Regions from separate parts of the Sphingomonas floccifaciens genome, predicted to be linked through region 3. Evidence: predicted binding sites of a transcription regulator. Region 3 holds the regulator's gene; each other region holds the start of a gene.
What was found. The regulator LexA, encoded in region 3, represses DNA repair genes until DNA is damaged. The targets are predictions, from matches to a motif close to GTTCCNCNCTTGTTCT.
Positions count from the first base shown of each region.

Region 1: a site for LexA is predicted at 2,252-2,267, ahead of ACFSC3_RS14075 (DNA recombination protein RmuC). Genes of this name have one in related genera too.
Region 2: a site for LexA is predicted at 2,621-2,636, ahead of radA (DNA repair protein RadA). Genes of this name have one in related genera too.

Region 1 covers NZ_JBHUFC010000006.1:109,492-114,511, reverse strand. Annotated here, with positions in the region: gene fmt (methionyl-tRNA formyltransferase) at 1-849, opposite strand, end outside; gene recR (recombination mediator RecR) at 908-1,504, shown strand; gene def (peptide deformylase) at 1,537-2,061, shown strand; gene ACFSC3_RS14075 (DNA recombination protein RmuC) at 2,288-3,715, shown strand; gene ACFSC3_RS14070 (META domain-containing protein) at 3,827-4,504, opposite strand; gene ACFSC3_RS14065 (TrmH family RNA methyltransferase) at 4,569-5,020, opposite strand, start outside.
Region 2 covers NZ_JBHUFC010000002.1:493,379-498,398, forward strand. Annotated here, with positions in the region: gene ACFSC3_RS05230 (PadR family transcriptional regulator) at 1-152, shown strand, start outside; gene ACFSC3_RS05235 (DUF2218 domain-containing protein) at 149-463, shown strand; gene ACFSC3_RS05240 (glycosyltransferase family 4 protein) at 578-1,732, opposite strand; gene radA (DNA repair protein RadA) at 2,658-4,031, shown strand; gene ACFSC3_RS05250 (CvpA family protein) at 4,183-4,746, shown strand; gene ACFSC3_RS05255 (iron-sulfur cluster assembly scaffold protein) at 4,999-5,020, shown strand, end outside.
Region 3 covers NZ_JBHUFC010000006.1:351,712-356,731, forward strand. Annotated here, with positions in the region: gene trpC (indole-3-glycerol phosphate synthase TrpC) at 1-183, shown strand, start outside; gene moaC (cyclic pyranopterin monophosphate synthase MoaC) at 263-739, shown strand; gene ACFSC3_RS15275 (molybdopterin molybdotransferase MoeA) at 744-1,925, shown strand; gene lexA (transcriptional repressor LexA) at 1,981-2,661, shown strand; gene ACFSC3_RS15285 (ComEC/Rec2 family competence protein) at 3,178-5,020, opposite strand, start outside.

The DNA.
Region 1 (5,020 bases), 240 kb from region 3:
GGCGCGCTGAACGCTGGTGGGGCGGATGGCGCCGTCCGCGCAGGCGATGGTCAGGTCATCGTCGAGCACCGTGCCCGGAGCTTGCTGCGGCTGCGTGTCGGTTCGGGGGCAAATGACGGCCTGGAGCACCCGAACCCGTTCCCCGCCATGTTCGAACCAGGCGCCGGGAGGATTGAACGCGCGGACCTGTCGCTCGACGTCGGCCGCGGTGCCGGTGAAGCTAAGCCGCGTTTCGGCCTTGTCGATCTTGGCGGCATAGGTCACGCCGTCGTCGGGTTGCGCTACCGCCGGATGGGCGTCGAGATTAGCGAGCACCTCCACCATCAGACGCGCGCCCATCACCGCGAGTTCGGCGGTGAGATCGCCCGCCGTCTTGCCGTCGATCGGAGTGCGACCCTCCGCGCGGACAGGGCCGGTATCGAGGCCCGCTTCCATCTGCATGATCCCGACCCCGGTTTCCGCATCGCCGGCCAGAATCGCGCGCTGGATGGGAGCAGCCCCACGCCAGCGGGGGAGGAGCGAGCCGTGGACGTTGAGGCAGCCATGACGTGGCGCGTCCAGCACGGCGCGCGGCAGGATCAGGCCGTAGGCCGCCACGACCGCGACATCGGCGGCATGGGCAGCAAAATCCGCCTGAGCCTGAACATCGCGCAGGCTGACGGGGGTGAGGACGGAAATGCCCAGTGCCTCCGCCCGTTGATGAACCGGCGAGGCCACCGCCGCCTTGCCGCGCCGCCCGCCCGGACGTGGGGGCTGGCTATAGGCCGCGACGACATCGTGTCCGGCGGCGACGAGCGCGTCGAGCGTCGGCACCGCGAAGTCGGGGGTTCCCATGAAGACGATCCGCATGGGCGATGCGCTTCCACGCTGGCGTGCGTCGGCGCAACCCCCTATCTGTTCCTGCGTCATGGCATCACCCGAGATCGAAGCTCTTACCAACGCGCTGGCGCGGCTCCCCGGCCTCGGGCCGCGATCGGCGCGGCGGGCGGTGCTGCACCTGTTGAAGCGGCGCGAGACGACGCTGGCGCCGCTGCTGTCCGCGCTGGCGGCCGTCAACGAACGGCTGGAAACGTGTGGCGTGTGTGGGAATGTCGACACGTCGAACCCGTGCGCAATCTGCGCCGATCCGCGCCGCGACCTGCGGTCGCTGTGCGTGGTGGAGGAGGTGGCGGACCTTTGGGCGCTCGACCGGTCACGGCTGTTTCCCGGCAAGTTCCATGTGCTCGGCGGGCGGCTGTCGGCGCTGGAGGGCGTGCGGCCCGAGGATCTCGCGATCGATGGTCTGGTCCGCCGGATCGAGGCGGGCGGGATCGACGAGGTCGTGCTGGCGATGAACGCGACGCTGGAGGGGCAGACCACCGCGCATTATGTCGCCGAGCGGATCGAACGCTTTCCGGTTCGCGTGACGCAGCTCGCCCATGGCCTGCCGGTGGGCGGTGAGCTCGACTATCTCGACGACGGCACCCTGGCGCAGGCGCTGCGGGCGCGGCGTCCCGTCGCTTGACGCACCGCCCCCGACCGGATTAGCCGCACGGCATGACCGTGATGACCATTCTCGAAATCCCCGACGCGAGACTTCGCGCCGTTGCCGAACCCGTCGCCCAGGTGGACGACGCCGTCCGTACGTTGATCGACGATATGTTCGACACGATGTACGACGCGCACGGCATCGGCCTCGCCGCGACGCAGGTGGGTGTCGAGAAGCGCGTCGTCGTGATCGACCTGCAGGAAGGCGAGGACGAGGAGGGCAAGCCCGTCCGCAATCCCAAGGCGTTCGTGAACCCGGAGATCCTCTCGGTCAGTGAGGAAATGTCCAAGTACAACGAGGGCTGCCTGTCGATCCCGGAGCAATATGCCGAGGTCGAGCGTCCCGCCCGCTGCCGCGTGAAGTGGCTGGACCGTGACGGAGCGCAGCAGGAGGCCGATATGGACGGCCTGCTCGCGACCTGCATGCAGCATGAGATCGACCATCTGAACGGCGTGCTGTTAATCGATCACATCTCGCGGCTGAAGCGGGACATGATCGTGAAGAAGCTGAACAAGGCGCGGCGGATCGGCTGAACCCTCGGCGGCGTCGCTCGCATCCTCTCAACCGTCATCCTCGCGAAGGCGGGGATCAATTGATGGAGAGGATGCGGTTGTTTCCGCGACGCCAGCCAGAATTGATCCCCGCCTGCGCGGGGATGACGGCCGGGAGGGGCTCGTAACGCCTCACCGCACACCGCTTGTCCCCCGTCCGCTCGCGGGATAGGTTCGATATCTGTTCCCGCCAGCGTCGAGCATTTTCATGGATTCCACCGCCTTCCTCCTGATCGTCCTGGCGCTCCTGATCGGCGTCGGCGTCGGCTCGCTGCTCGGCAGCCGCGGCGTGGCGACCGTCCGCGCCGAGCGCGACGCGCGCGAAGCAGAGTTCAAGCGGGCCATCTCCGAACTCGCGGTCGCCTCCGAACGGGTGCGCGACATGCCCGAGCTGCGCGAGGCGCTGGAAGTCACCACCGAGGAACGCGATCGCGCGCGGCTCGAATGCGTCGAGTTGCGGACCAAGGCCGCCGCGTTCGAATCGCGGTTCGCCGAGTTCAAGGCCGACCGCGAGGCGATGGCCGCTCAGTTCCGCGAGCTTGGGGCGAAGGTGCTCGACACCGCGCAGGAGAACTTCCTGAAGCGCGCCGATGCCCGCTTCGGGCAGGCTGGCGAGGCGAACGAGGCGAAGATCAAGGCCCTGCTGGCACCGGTCGAGACGACGCTCAAGCGCTACGAAGAGGGGCTGCACCGGGTCGAGAAGGAGCGGGTCGACAGCTATGCGGGGCTCCGTGAGGCGGTCGAGCAGGTCCGGGCCGGCCAGGGGCAGGTTCGGGACGAGACGGCCAAGCTGGTCAATGCGCTGCGCACCAGTCCCAAGGCACGCGGGCGCTGGGGCGAGCAGTCGCTGCGCAACGTGCTGGAGCAGGCCGGCCTTTCGCCATTTGCCGATTTCCAGCAGGAAGTGGTCGTCGGCACCGACGACGGCGTGCTGCGGCCCGATGTCATCGTCCGTCTGCCGGGTGGGCGGAAGCTGGTGATCGACGCGAAATGCTCGCTGAATGCCTTCCTCGATGCGAGCGATGCGATCGACGACGAGACGCGGACGCGGGCGATGAACGCGCATGCCGCCTCGGTTCGGAATCATGCGCAGCAGCTCGGCTCCAAAAGCTATTGGGACAAGTTCGGCGACGCGGCCGACTATGTCGTGATGTACATTCCCGGCGAGCATTTCCTGTTCGCCGCGCTGGAGCAGGATCCTCGGCTGTGGGAATGGGCGATCGAGCGCCGCGTTCTGCTGGCGACCCCGACCAACCTGGTCGCCATTGCCAAGACGATCGCCAACATCTGGCGTCAGGAAAAACTGATCGACGACGCCCGCGCCGTCGACGCGCTGGGCAAGGAGCTGCACGAGCGACTGGCGACCGCGGCGACGCATCTGAAACGGGTCGGCGGCGGGCTCAATTCAGCGGTCGACAATTACAACAAGTTCGTCGCGAGCTTCGAGGGCCGGGTCCTCGTCTCCGCCCGCCGCTTCCGCGACCTGAGCGTGGGGACGGGGGCGAAGGAGATTGAGGGTGTTGATACCGTCGATTCGCTCGCGCGGCAGACGGCGGTCGATGTCGCGATGCTGCCGATCGCCGATTTGCAGCCGACGGCGGAAGTCGGGGCGACTGAGAAGGAAGCGGCGGAATAGCCGCTTTCCGTTCGTGATGAGCTTGTCGAAGCACCGTACTTCGATACGCCCGCCCATCGCTCGCGGCTCAAAGAACGGTGCTTCGACAAGCTCAGCACGAACGGTGAAGTGTCAGGGCATCCGCCGGAGCGTCACGCTCGACCGACCGTCGGACAGAACCAATGCGCCCGCGTGGCCGCTCGAGACCTTCAGCGGCTTGCGCAACGTGGCGAACAGCGCCGTCTCGACCTGTGTTCGGCCATCCATGCACGCCATCTGCGTGCCGATGATGTCCCGCGTCGTCAGCGTGCCGCGCTGGAACCGGTATGCGCCGCCGAAGCCGTTGCAGATATTCCCCGACAGGCGGTCGGCCGCGAAGGTCAGGGTTGCTGGCCGTGCAAGGCGGACGGGGCGCCCGTTCAGCGCGTCGATCCACCATGTGCCGGTCAGCGCGTTCGCTTCGCCGTCGCTGATGATCTTGCCGCCACAGCCGCTCAATTCTTGCCGTCCGATCAGTACGCGGACGGTGTCGGCGTAGGTCCGGTCGCTCATCCCGTCCGAACAGCGGGTGTGGGTGATATCGACGGTCATCCGCGACGTGCGGTAGAGTTCGCCGTTGATGCTGACGATCGGCCGCGGCTTGGTCACGCCGATCGGTCGGCCGCTGGCGGGTTCGTAGCGGATCGAGCGGCCGTCGATCGTCAGCGACCAGAACGGCTCGGTGCCGAGCGCCCGATAGGGCGCACGATCCGATTGGGCAGCGGCCGGCAGGGTCAGTAGCAGGATGGGGGCATGCAACAGCCCTTTCATGGGTGATCTCCTTTCTCGGGAGGAGACTGCCACCCGTCCTCTGAACAACAGGTGGCGCTCATATTCATCCGCGCGTCTGGGCGAGCACCTCATACGCCATAACGGCGGTCGCGACGGCGGCGTTCAGGCTGTCGGCCTTGCCGAGCATCGGGATCTTGACCAGCAGGTCGCATTCCGCCGCCATGTGGTCGGGCATGCCCTGCGCTTCGTTACCGGTCAGCAGGAACGTCGGCGCGCTGTAGGTGGCAGCGCGATAGTCGCTGTCGGTATCGAGGCTGAGCCCGACGAGCTGGCCCGGACCCGAACGCAACCACGGGAGAAATTCTTCCCAGCGCGCCTTGACGACCGGCACGGTAAACAGCGCCCCCATGCTCGCGCGCACCGCTTCGACCGAAAATGGGTCGACACAATCGTCGATGAGGATCAGCCCGCCGGCGCCGACCGCGTCCGCCGTGCGGAGGATCGTGCCGAGATTGCCCGGATCGCGAAGTCGCTCGGCAACCAGCCAAATTTCTG
Region 2 (5,020 bases), on a different contig from region 3:
AAAAGCGGGAGCCTGCCCCCGTTGCTCGTGCGATGATGAACCTGCGCGAAGCCTTGCGAAATCGTATCGGCGCGGGTGATCTGGCGGACGATGGGCGGCATATGATTGCCGACATCCTGGACGACGCCGCACGCCGGATCGAACGGCTGTGAGCGCGTCGGCGACGGCGCGCACGCCGACGACCCATGCCAGCAAATATCTCCAGCAGCTGTGCAAACACTGGCAGCATAATCTGGCGGTCGAATTCGACGCGCAGCAGGGGCGGGTGACTTTCCCCAAGGATGCGCGCGGGGCGGAGTGGCCGGGGGACGCGGTGGTGACCTTCACCGCCGAATCCGACGCGCTCGTCACCCGGATCGACGCGAGTGTCGAGGGGCAACTGGAGGGGTTGAAGGGCGCGGTCGCCCGGCACCTCGATCGCTTCGCGTTCAGGGAAGCGCCGCTCAGGTTCGAGTGGGGCTAAAGTCCCGTTCGCCCTGAGCTTGTCGAAGGGCCGTTCTGCGATACTTTCGCGGTGTCCGTGCGGCACGAAGTACGGTGCTTCGACAAGCTCAGCACGAACGGATTTCAACTAGGCTTAGCGCGCCAACTCCAGATACGTATCCAGCACCGCCTGGTTCGCCGTGTCCCAGCGATAACCGAGCGCCGCCGCGTGCCCGGCATCGCCCATCGATCGCCGGAGCGCGGGGTCGGTGACGATCCGCTGGATCGCATCGGCATAGGCACCGACGTCACGCGGGGGCACGAGAAAGCCTGTCCGCCCTTCCTCGACCAGATCGACCGCGCCGGTCGCTCGCGCGGCGACCACCGGAACCGCGCTCGCCATCGCTTCGGTCGTCACGTTGCCGAACGTCTCGGTCACGCTGGGGTTGAAGAATACGTCCATCGAAGCGACTGCGCGGCCGAGCGCATCGCCCGACTGGAAGCCGGTGAAGATCGCGCCGGGCACGCGCTCGGCGAACCAGTCCCGCGCCGGGCCGTCGCCAACTACCAGCACCTTGAGCGCCACGCCACGCCGCGTCAGTTCGCGCGCGACGTCGGCGAAGATGTCGAGGCCCTTTTCCTTCACCAGCCGGCCGAGGAAGCCGATCGCCATGTCGTTGTCGGCGATACCGAGCCCGCGCCGCCACGCCAGATCGCGGCGGTCGGGGCGGAAACGGTCATGATCGATCCCGCGCGACCAGATGCCGATCGGGGTCGAGACGCCCCAGTCCTTCAGGATGTCAATGATGCTGGGGCTCGGCACGACCACGCGGTCGGCGCGATCGTAGAAGCGCTTCAGCATCCAGATCAGCGGGGACTCGATAAAGCCAAGGCGATAATAGCGCGGGTAGGTCTCGAACCTAGTGTGGAGCGACGCGACCGTGCGGATGTCGCGCTTGCGCGCCCAGCTGAGCGCCGCGTGGCCGAGCAAATCGGGGGCCGAGACATGGACGATATTCGGCGCGAACGCCTCCAGGTCGGCGCGGGGGCCGGCGGGCAGGCTGCGCGCGATTTTGTATTCCCCGCGGCCGCCGACGGGGACCGGGATGGCCGGGACGCTGACAAGGTCGCCGGTGGGCGGGAAGGCCGGCTTGTCCACGGTGGGGGAATAGACCCGCACCGAGACGCCCGCGTCGAGCAGATGGCCGACGAGGCGGTTCAGCGCCTGGTTCGCGCCATCTCGGACGTAATTATAATTGCCGCTGAACAGGGCGACGCGAAGGTCGCGGGGGGATTTTGGCGGCTGCATGGGGGTGGGGCTTTAGCGGGGCGTGCCGCGTTTGACTATCTCGCTGCCACCGGCGCTGCTTTGCTTACGGCGCCCAAGTTACCGAAAGGATAGCATAGCCCGACGCCGCACGGCCCATGATATCCATGGCGGACTTAACAGTGACCCGCTGCAAAGCGATCTGACACATTCGCTCGCCGATTGCCGGATGTGGCGCTGCGATCGATTGGCACGTAACGACCTTACCGTCAGCACTTGTCGCAAGTAACGCGGTCGCCACACCGGACGGCCTTCCTGGAACGCCCGCAGGATAATCCCCTGCACCGAAGAAACGTCCCGGATTGAGAGGCTTTGCGACCCGGTTTTCGAACCAAGCCGCTGGATCGACGCCCAGCTTGACGAGGGTATCGCGGTGACACGCCTTCAAAGCTACGACGGCATTTCCGATCCCTGCCGCTGGAAAGGCGAAGTTCTTTCGGCCGAGAGAAAGCGACAGATCAGAGACATCGGGTGGAATCGCATCGGCATTCGATGCCGGTAGCGTCGAGCGAACGATACGCCGGCCGTCACCGCATCTCGCGTATAGCCCGGAATATCTTGCGAGTTTGACACCAGGGAAACGGCGACCGCGGTGTCCCCACCTTTGATACTGGGGATAACACTCGCCGGACCGATGACATTTAGTTCGTACGCAGTCTGAAAAGTCGAAGGTGCGAGACGGAGGATCAGGCGTTCGTCATTGACCGCAAATTGCCGAGCGATGCTGCAAGGAAAGGGCGTTTGAGAAAGCTGCCAAGGACCGACAGGCGTTGCGGTTCCGTTCGCGGTAGCCAAGAGAAGGGCGACAGATAACGCGGCTGGCATCGTGTAATCATCGGGAATTTTTCACGCAGTCGCAAGATTTGTCGTGTTCCCCAATCGTTCTGCACGCGCTATCGTAGATCGTATGGCCAAACCCCAGAAACGCTACGTCTGCCACTCCTGCGGCTCGGTGTCGCACCGGTGGGCGGGGCAGTGCGGCGATTGCCAGGAATGGAACACGCTGGTCGAGGACGCGGGCGGCAACGTCACGCCCTTCTCGGCCAAGCATAATCTGCAATCCGGCGGACGCGCGATCCTGATGTCGGGGCTTGATACCGACATCGCGCTGCCCGACCGGATGGAAACCGGCATCGCCGAACTCGACCGCGCGCTGGGCGGCGGGTTCGTCGAGGGGTCGGCGACGCTGATCGGCGGCGATCCGGGGATCGGCAAGTCGACCCTGCTGCTCCAGGCGGCGGCTAAGCTGGCGCTGGCGGGCAAGTCGGTCGCCTATGTCTCGGGCGAAGAGGCGGCGGATCAGGTGCGGTTGCGCGCGCGGCGCCTGGGCCTCGGCAATGCGCCGGTTCAGCTGGCGGCGGCGACCAGCGTGCGCGATATTCTGACGACGGTCGGGCAGGGGAACGTGCCCGACCTGCTGATCATCGATTCGATCCAGACGATGCATTCCGACCTGATCGAAGGCGCGCCGGGGACGGTCAGTCAGGTCCGCGCGTCCTCGGGCGAGCTGATCCGCTTCGCCAAGGAACGCGGGACCGCCGTCGTACTGGTCGGCCATGTGACCAAGGACGGGGCGATCGCCGGCCCGCGCGTGCTGGAGCATATGGTCGACACGGTGCTGGCGTTCGAGGGTGAGCGGAGTCACCTTTACCGCATCCTGCGCGCGACCAAGAACCGCTTCGGCGGCACGGACGAGATCGGCGTGTTCGCGATGGATACGGCTGGCTTGAGCGAAGTCAGCAATCCTTCGTCGCTGTTCCTGACCAGCCGGGACGAGAATGTCACCGGCACCGTCGTCTTCCCGGCGCTGGAGGGCACGCGACCGGTGCTGGTCGAGGTGCAGGCGCTGACCGTGCGGCTGGCGTCGGGCGCGACGCCGCGGCGCGCGGTGGTCGGTTGGGATAGCGGGCGGCTCGCGATGATCCTGGCGGTGCTGGAGGCGCGGTGTGGCCTCAGTTTCTCGTCGGCGGAAGTCTATCTAAACATCGCCGGCGGCTACCGGGTGCAGGACCCGGCGGCCGATCTCGCGGTGGCGGCGGCGCTCGTCTCGGCGCTCAGCGAGCGGCCGGTTCCGGCAGATGCGGTCGCGTTCGGGGAGATCGCGTTGTCGGGCGAAGTGCGCCCTGTCGCACATGGGCCGCTGCGGCTGAAGGAAGCGGCGAAGCTCGGCTTCGGGCGGGCGCTCGTGCCGGCCAAGCAGGGGGGCGAGGGGGCGGCCATGACACTGTCGAGCTTCGCCAATCTGACGCGGTTCGTTGACCATATGCTGGGGCGGGGATAATCTGGCTGCCAATAATCCCGACGTTCGTCCCGAGTAGCGATCGAGCTTGTCGAGAGCGCGTATCGAGGGATGGGTTGTCTCGATACGCCGTCTCGGCAAGCTCGACGGCTACTCGACACGAACGGTTCGGGGGTGGGGCGGGAAGAATGATATGGGCCTGACGGCGCTCGACATATTGGTGCTAATTACGGTCGGCGGCGCCGCGATCCTGGGGCTGATGCGCGGTTTCGTGACCGAAGTGCTGAGCCTGATGGCGTGGATCTTCGTCGTGTTCGCACTGAAGCTGTTCCACACGCCGCTGACCGCGATGCTGACCGATGCGGTGGGGACTGCGGCAGGGGCGGCGACTTTGGCCTTTGCGGTGATCGGCGGCATCACCTGGTTCGGCGGGCGGCTGGTCGCGAACGCGATCGGGGCGCGGACGCGGACGTCGATCCTGGGGCCGGTCGATCGGGGGCTGGGCTTCGGCTTCGGGGCGCTGAAGGGTTTGATCCTCGCGAGCCTGGCGTTCCTGATGATCGTGCTGGTGATCGACACGTTGGGCGGCGGTCCGCGGCAGCGACCGGTGTGGATCAAATCGTCGCGAACCTATCCCTTGCTGAATGCTACGTCGGCGTCGATCGCGGATTTCGTCGACCGGCGACGTAAGGGGCAGCCGGTGTTCGGGCCGGATAATGCTTCGGCGCCTGCTCCGAGGGTTTCGGAAGAGAAGTGATTTTCACGCAAAGGCGCAAAGGCGCTAAGAGGTTTCGCGCAGAGGCGCAGAGGGCGCTGAAATGGTTTGAGTGTGTTAATGACATCGTGAAAGCATCCGGAGACTTGCAGCGCGCTTCCGCGCGGAAGTCGCCTCGGCGTTCTCTGCCCCTATGCGCGCATTATCCTTTCATCTTCGCGCCTTTGCGCCTTTGCGTGATCAAACCTTCTTCTTCCTGATGCACAGCCGAAGCATCTGCCCTACATGAGCTCCGTGACCGCGCCTCTCTACAACG
Region 3 (5,020 bases):
GTCGCGGAAAGCGGCCTCACCACCCGCGCCGAGCTCGACGCGATGGCCGAACACGACATCCGCTGCTTCCTGGTCGGCGAGTCCCTTATGCGCCAGGCGGATGTCGAAGCCGCGACGCGCGCACTGCTTTCCCCTCTCCCCGCGGGAGAGGGAGGAGCCCGCGCCGAAGGCGTGGGAGGGTGAGGGTAGCGATGACGCCTACCCCCGCCCTCACCCTTCCGCCGGCTGCGCCGGCTCCCTCCCTCTCCCACGGGGAGAGGGAATGAACGACCTCACCCACCTCGACTCTACCGGCGCCGCGCACATGGTCGACGTCGGCGCGAAGCCCGCGACCCAGCGCCGCGCCGTCGCACGCGGTCGCATCATCATGTCGGCGAAGGCGATCGCGGCCATCCGCGACGGCAGCAACAAGAAGGGCGACGTCCTCGCCACCGCGCGCATCGCCGGCATCATGGCTGCGAAGCGCACGTCGGACCTGATCCCGCTCTGCCACCCGCTCCCGCTGACGAAGGCGTCGATCGACCTCGACCTCGACGACACCGGCATCACCGTCACCGCGACCTGCGCCACCGCCGGCCAGACCGGGGTCGAGATGGAGGCGCTGACCGCCGCCACCGTCGCACTGCTCACGCTCTACGACATGGCGAAGGCGATCGATAAGGGGATGGTCATCGACCACGTCCGGCTGCTGGAAAAGACCGGCGGCAAGTCGGGCGACTGGTTCGCGGCGGACGCCTGACGCCATGCCCCTGCTTCCCGTCGCCGAGGCCCAGGCCCGCGTCCTCGCGCTCGGCACGCCGCTCGCGATCGAGCATGTCGCACTGGCCGAAGCGGCGCATCGCTATGCCGCCGCCGACATCCGTGCGCGCCGCACGCAACCGGCGAGCGATCTGTCGGCGATGGATGGCTATGCGATCCGCCATGCCGATCTCGGCCGCCCGCTACGCCTGATCGGCGAAAGCGCGGCCGGTCGCCCCTTTACCGGCGCGGTCGGCGCAGGCGAGAGCGTACGCATCTTCACCGGCGCGACGATGCCGGCGGGGGCCGACTGCGTGCTGGTGCAGGAGGAAGCCCGCGCGGAGGGCGACATCATTCACCTTTCCGGCGAAGGACCCGCCCACCCCGGCCGGAACGTCCGCCGCCGCGGTCTGGATTTCGCCGACGGTGACGTTCTGATCCCCGCGGGTGCCGCGATCACGCCCGCCAGGCTCGCCGTCGCGGCGATCGGGGGGCACGCGACCCTGCCCGTCCACGCCCGTGTCCGGGTCGCGATCGCCGCGACGGGGGATGAGCTGGTGCCTGCCGGCCAGTCTCTCGATGCCGGGCAACTGCCGGAATCAAACGGCGTCATGCTTGCCGCGATGCTCGCCCCGCTGGGCGTCGACATCCTCGATCTCGGCATCCTGCCCGACCGCGCCGACGCACTTGAGGCGGCGTTCCGTGCCGTCGATGCCGATGTGCTGGTGACGACGGGCGGCGCGTCGGTCGGCGATCACGACCTCGTCCGTCCTGCGCTCGAAGCCGCTGGCGCAACGATCGATTTCTGGCGGATAGCGCTACGTCCCGGCAAGCCGATGATGGCCGGGCGGCTGGGACGGGCGGTCGTCATGGGCCTGCCGGGCAATCCGGTCTCGGCCTTCGTCACCGCCGAACTGTTCGTGAAGCCGCTCGTTCGACACCTCGCCGGCGCGGCCGATCCCTCCCCGCCAACGCTCACCGCAAAACTGGGAGAGGATTTGCCGGCGAACGGCGAGCGCACCGACTATCTGCGCGCCGAACTTCGCGATGGCGCCGCATTCGCCTCGACCATCCAGGACAGCTCGATGCTCCGGACGCTGGCGCGGTCGACCTGCCTGATCGTCCGGCCGCCGCACGCCACCGCCGCCCGATTCGGCGACTCGGCGGAAATCCTGATGATCGCTTGACAGGCCCGGGAACAAACCGCATACGTTCGTCGTCTGTTCCGGGACGGAGGCCCTCATGCTCACCAAGAAGCAGCACGAACTCATCTGCTTCATCAACGATTCCCTGAACGAGAGCGGCGTGTCGCCCTCGTTCGAGGAGATGAAGGAGGCGCTCGACCTCAAGTCGAAGTCGGGCGTGCATCGCCTGATCTCGGCTCTGGAGGAACGCGGCTTCCTGCGCCGCCTGCCGAACCGTGCCCGCGCACTCGAAGTGCTGAAGATGCCGGAGCGGGCCGATGCGAAGGCTGCCAAGCCCGCGCCGCAGCCCTCAACTTCGTCAACATTCGCGGGCAAGACGCCACCCGCGCCGGCGAACGACGTGATCGAAATCCCGCTCCACGGCCGCATCGCCGCGGGCGTTCCGATCGAGGCGATGGAAGGGGCGACGATGCTGCCCGTCCCCGCCGCGCTGCTCGGGTCGGGCGAGCACTACGCGCTGGAAGTGTCGGGCGACTCGATGGTCGAGAAGGGCATTCTCGACGGCGACTATGCGCTGATCCGCCGCACCGAGACCGCGCGCGACGGCGACATCGTCGTCGCGCTGATCGACGAGAACGAGGCGACGCTGAAGACCTTCTACCGCGAAGGCAGCATGGTCCGACTCGACCCGGCCAACCGCTCCTATGATCCGCAGCGCTACAGCGCGCGACAGGTTCGCGTGCAGGGCAAGCTGGCCGGGTTACTGCGTCGCTATTGAGAATAGGCCCTGACCCGTCTCGAAATGGGACGGATCGGGAGCTTCGGTGTGTCGGGCGAGATGGTCGCGCGAAAGCTGGCAACGGCTATCGGCGGCCTTGATTGCAGGAGGCGAGCACTTTGGAGCGTCGCCGTAACCGGGACAGGACCGGCCCTAACCGCTGCCGGGCTGGTGGGAGGCGTGGCCAAAGACTCCACTTGGCCGGCGGCCGCTTGGAGTTTTGAATGGTTTGAGGCCAATCAACTAAGGTGAAGCACAACCGGGCTCCGGCGGAGGCCGAAGCGTCGGCGGGCGGCGGCGCTTGGGCTGCCGCGGTGCCGGTCTTCGCCGAAAGGCAGGATGGGTCGATCTGGCTGGAAAACATTCCAATGACTCAATCCTTCTCCGTTCGTGCTGAGCGAAGTCGAAGCACCTGAGTCTCCTGCCCCCTATGACCTTGCCCAAGACATGCGGCGTCCTCGCTCAGGGCGAGCGGATCGGGTGGAGGTCCGACGGGCCTACCCGACCGATTGGAGATCAGCGCACCGTTTTTCCGTGCGGGCCGGGCCTAGGCTGGTCGTTTTCACGCCCCCTCGGCGGCATTACGGCGGGCGGACGAACCCAGGGATGCGATCCATGATCATCGGCCACCCGACGCACCAGCAGTGGCGCAAAGCTCACCGCGACGCCGCCTGACGTGCGCAAAGTCACACCGTCCAGTTTGAGCCATCTCGGCCGGCACGTCCGCGGCAGGCGTCGTTCGCTGACTACGACATCGGCCCGCCTGCAGGCCGCCGTGAGGTCTGCGATATCCAGGTGATAACTACTGCGCGTCGCCAGCACCCGCCACGTTCGCCCACCTCGCGTGATCCGTGCCAGGCAGAGATCGGCATTGCACCGCGCCTGCCGCATGTCGTCGATCGCCGGAAGTTCGCCATCCGCGCCGCCGCCTTCTGCCAGAAGATCGCGGACATAATCTCCGGCCCGTTCTCGCAAGACCGCCAACTGCGCGTCATCCATCCGAACCGCCAGATGCCGCCCGTCGCCGGTCACGATCAGATCGGGCGCGGGGGTTGCCAAAGCCCACCCCGCCCCCGCCAAAACGGGCGCCACGCCGACCCAGCGCACCGGCGTCCGCCACAACAACACCCAGATCCCGCCGCCGACCATCAAACCAAAGGCACCGCGGGGCATCATCGGCAACGCCGCGACCGCGCCGGGCGCGTCCGCTGTGGTGCGGGCGATCCAGAGCAGCAGCGCCAAAGCCTTGCCACACAGCCACCAGAAAGGCGCGCCGAAACCGACCGCGTCGAGGCTCAACGCCAGCGCCTCGAGTGGCATGATGACGAACGTCGTCAGCGGGATCGCAACGATATTGGCGAGCGCGCCGTACAGTCCCGCCTTGTGGAAGTGGAACAGAGCGATCGGCATCAACACCGCCTCGACCGCCAGCCCCGTCAGCAGCAATGATGCAAGGCTGCGGAGTGCGCGTCGTCCCCAATCTTCGTCCCGCGACGCGAAGAAGGCCCGCACGCGCTGATGCTCGTGCAGTGCGACGATCGCGGTGACGGCGGCGAAGGATAGCTGGAAACTGGCACCGACCAGCGCCTCGGGCCACAGCAGCAGCACCAAGAGCGCGCCGACCGCAACGAGGCGCAGGGTGATCGCCTCCCGCCCCAGCATTACAGCGGCCAGCACCAGTAGCGCGGCGATGCACGAGCGCAGCGTCGGTACCTCCGCGCCGGTCAGCCAGGTATAGCCGATCGCCGCCACCGCACCGGCCCCGGCTGCGACCAGCGGCAGGCGGAGGTTCAGCGCAAGCCACGGGCTGAGCGCCAGCAACCGCAGCACGACCACCATCGTGGCCGCGACGACCGCCGTAATGTGCAACCCACTGACCGACAGCAGATGCGCCAAGCCTGATCGTCTCATCGCCTCGGCATCGGTTTCCGGGATCGCGCCCTGGTCCCCCGTCGCAAGCGACGCCGCTACCGCCCCCTCGGAACCGGGCAATCTCGAACGGACGTGCTGCGACAGCCGCTGACGAAGGTCGCTCCCCGCCGCTTCGCCCGGCGTGACGATCGTCACCGGCGCAAAGCCGCGGCCGGTCGCACCGATCCGCGCGAACCACGCGACACGTGCGAAGTCATGCGCTCCCGGTACGGCCGCCCCGGCCGGCGGCATCAACCGCGCGCGCAACGCGATCCGGGCGCCACGCGTCAGTCCCGCCGGCATATCGCCATCGGCCAGATTGACCCGCACCCGCGGGGGCAGACCCGATGCCGCCTCGGTAGCAAGCGTCAGTCGCGTCAAATCCCGCGCCGGCAATGGCTCGATCCGCTCGACCACACCGCTGAAGGCCACAACCGCCGGCCGCGCC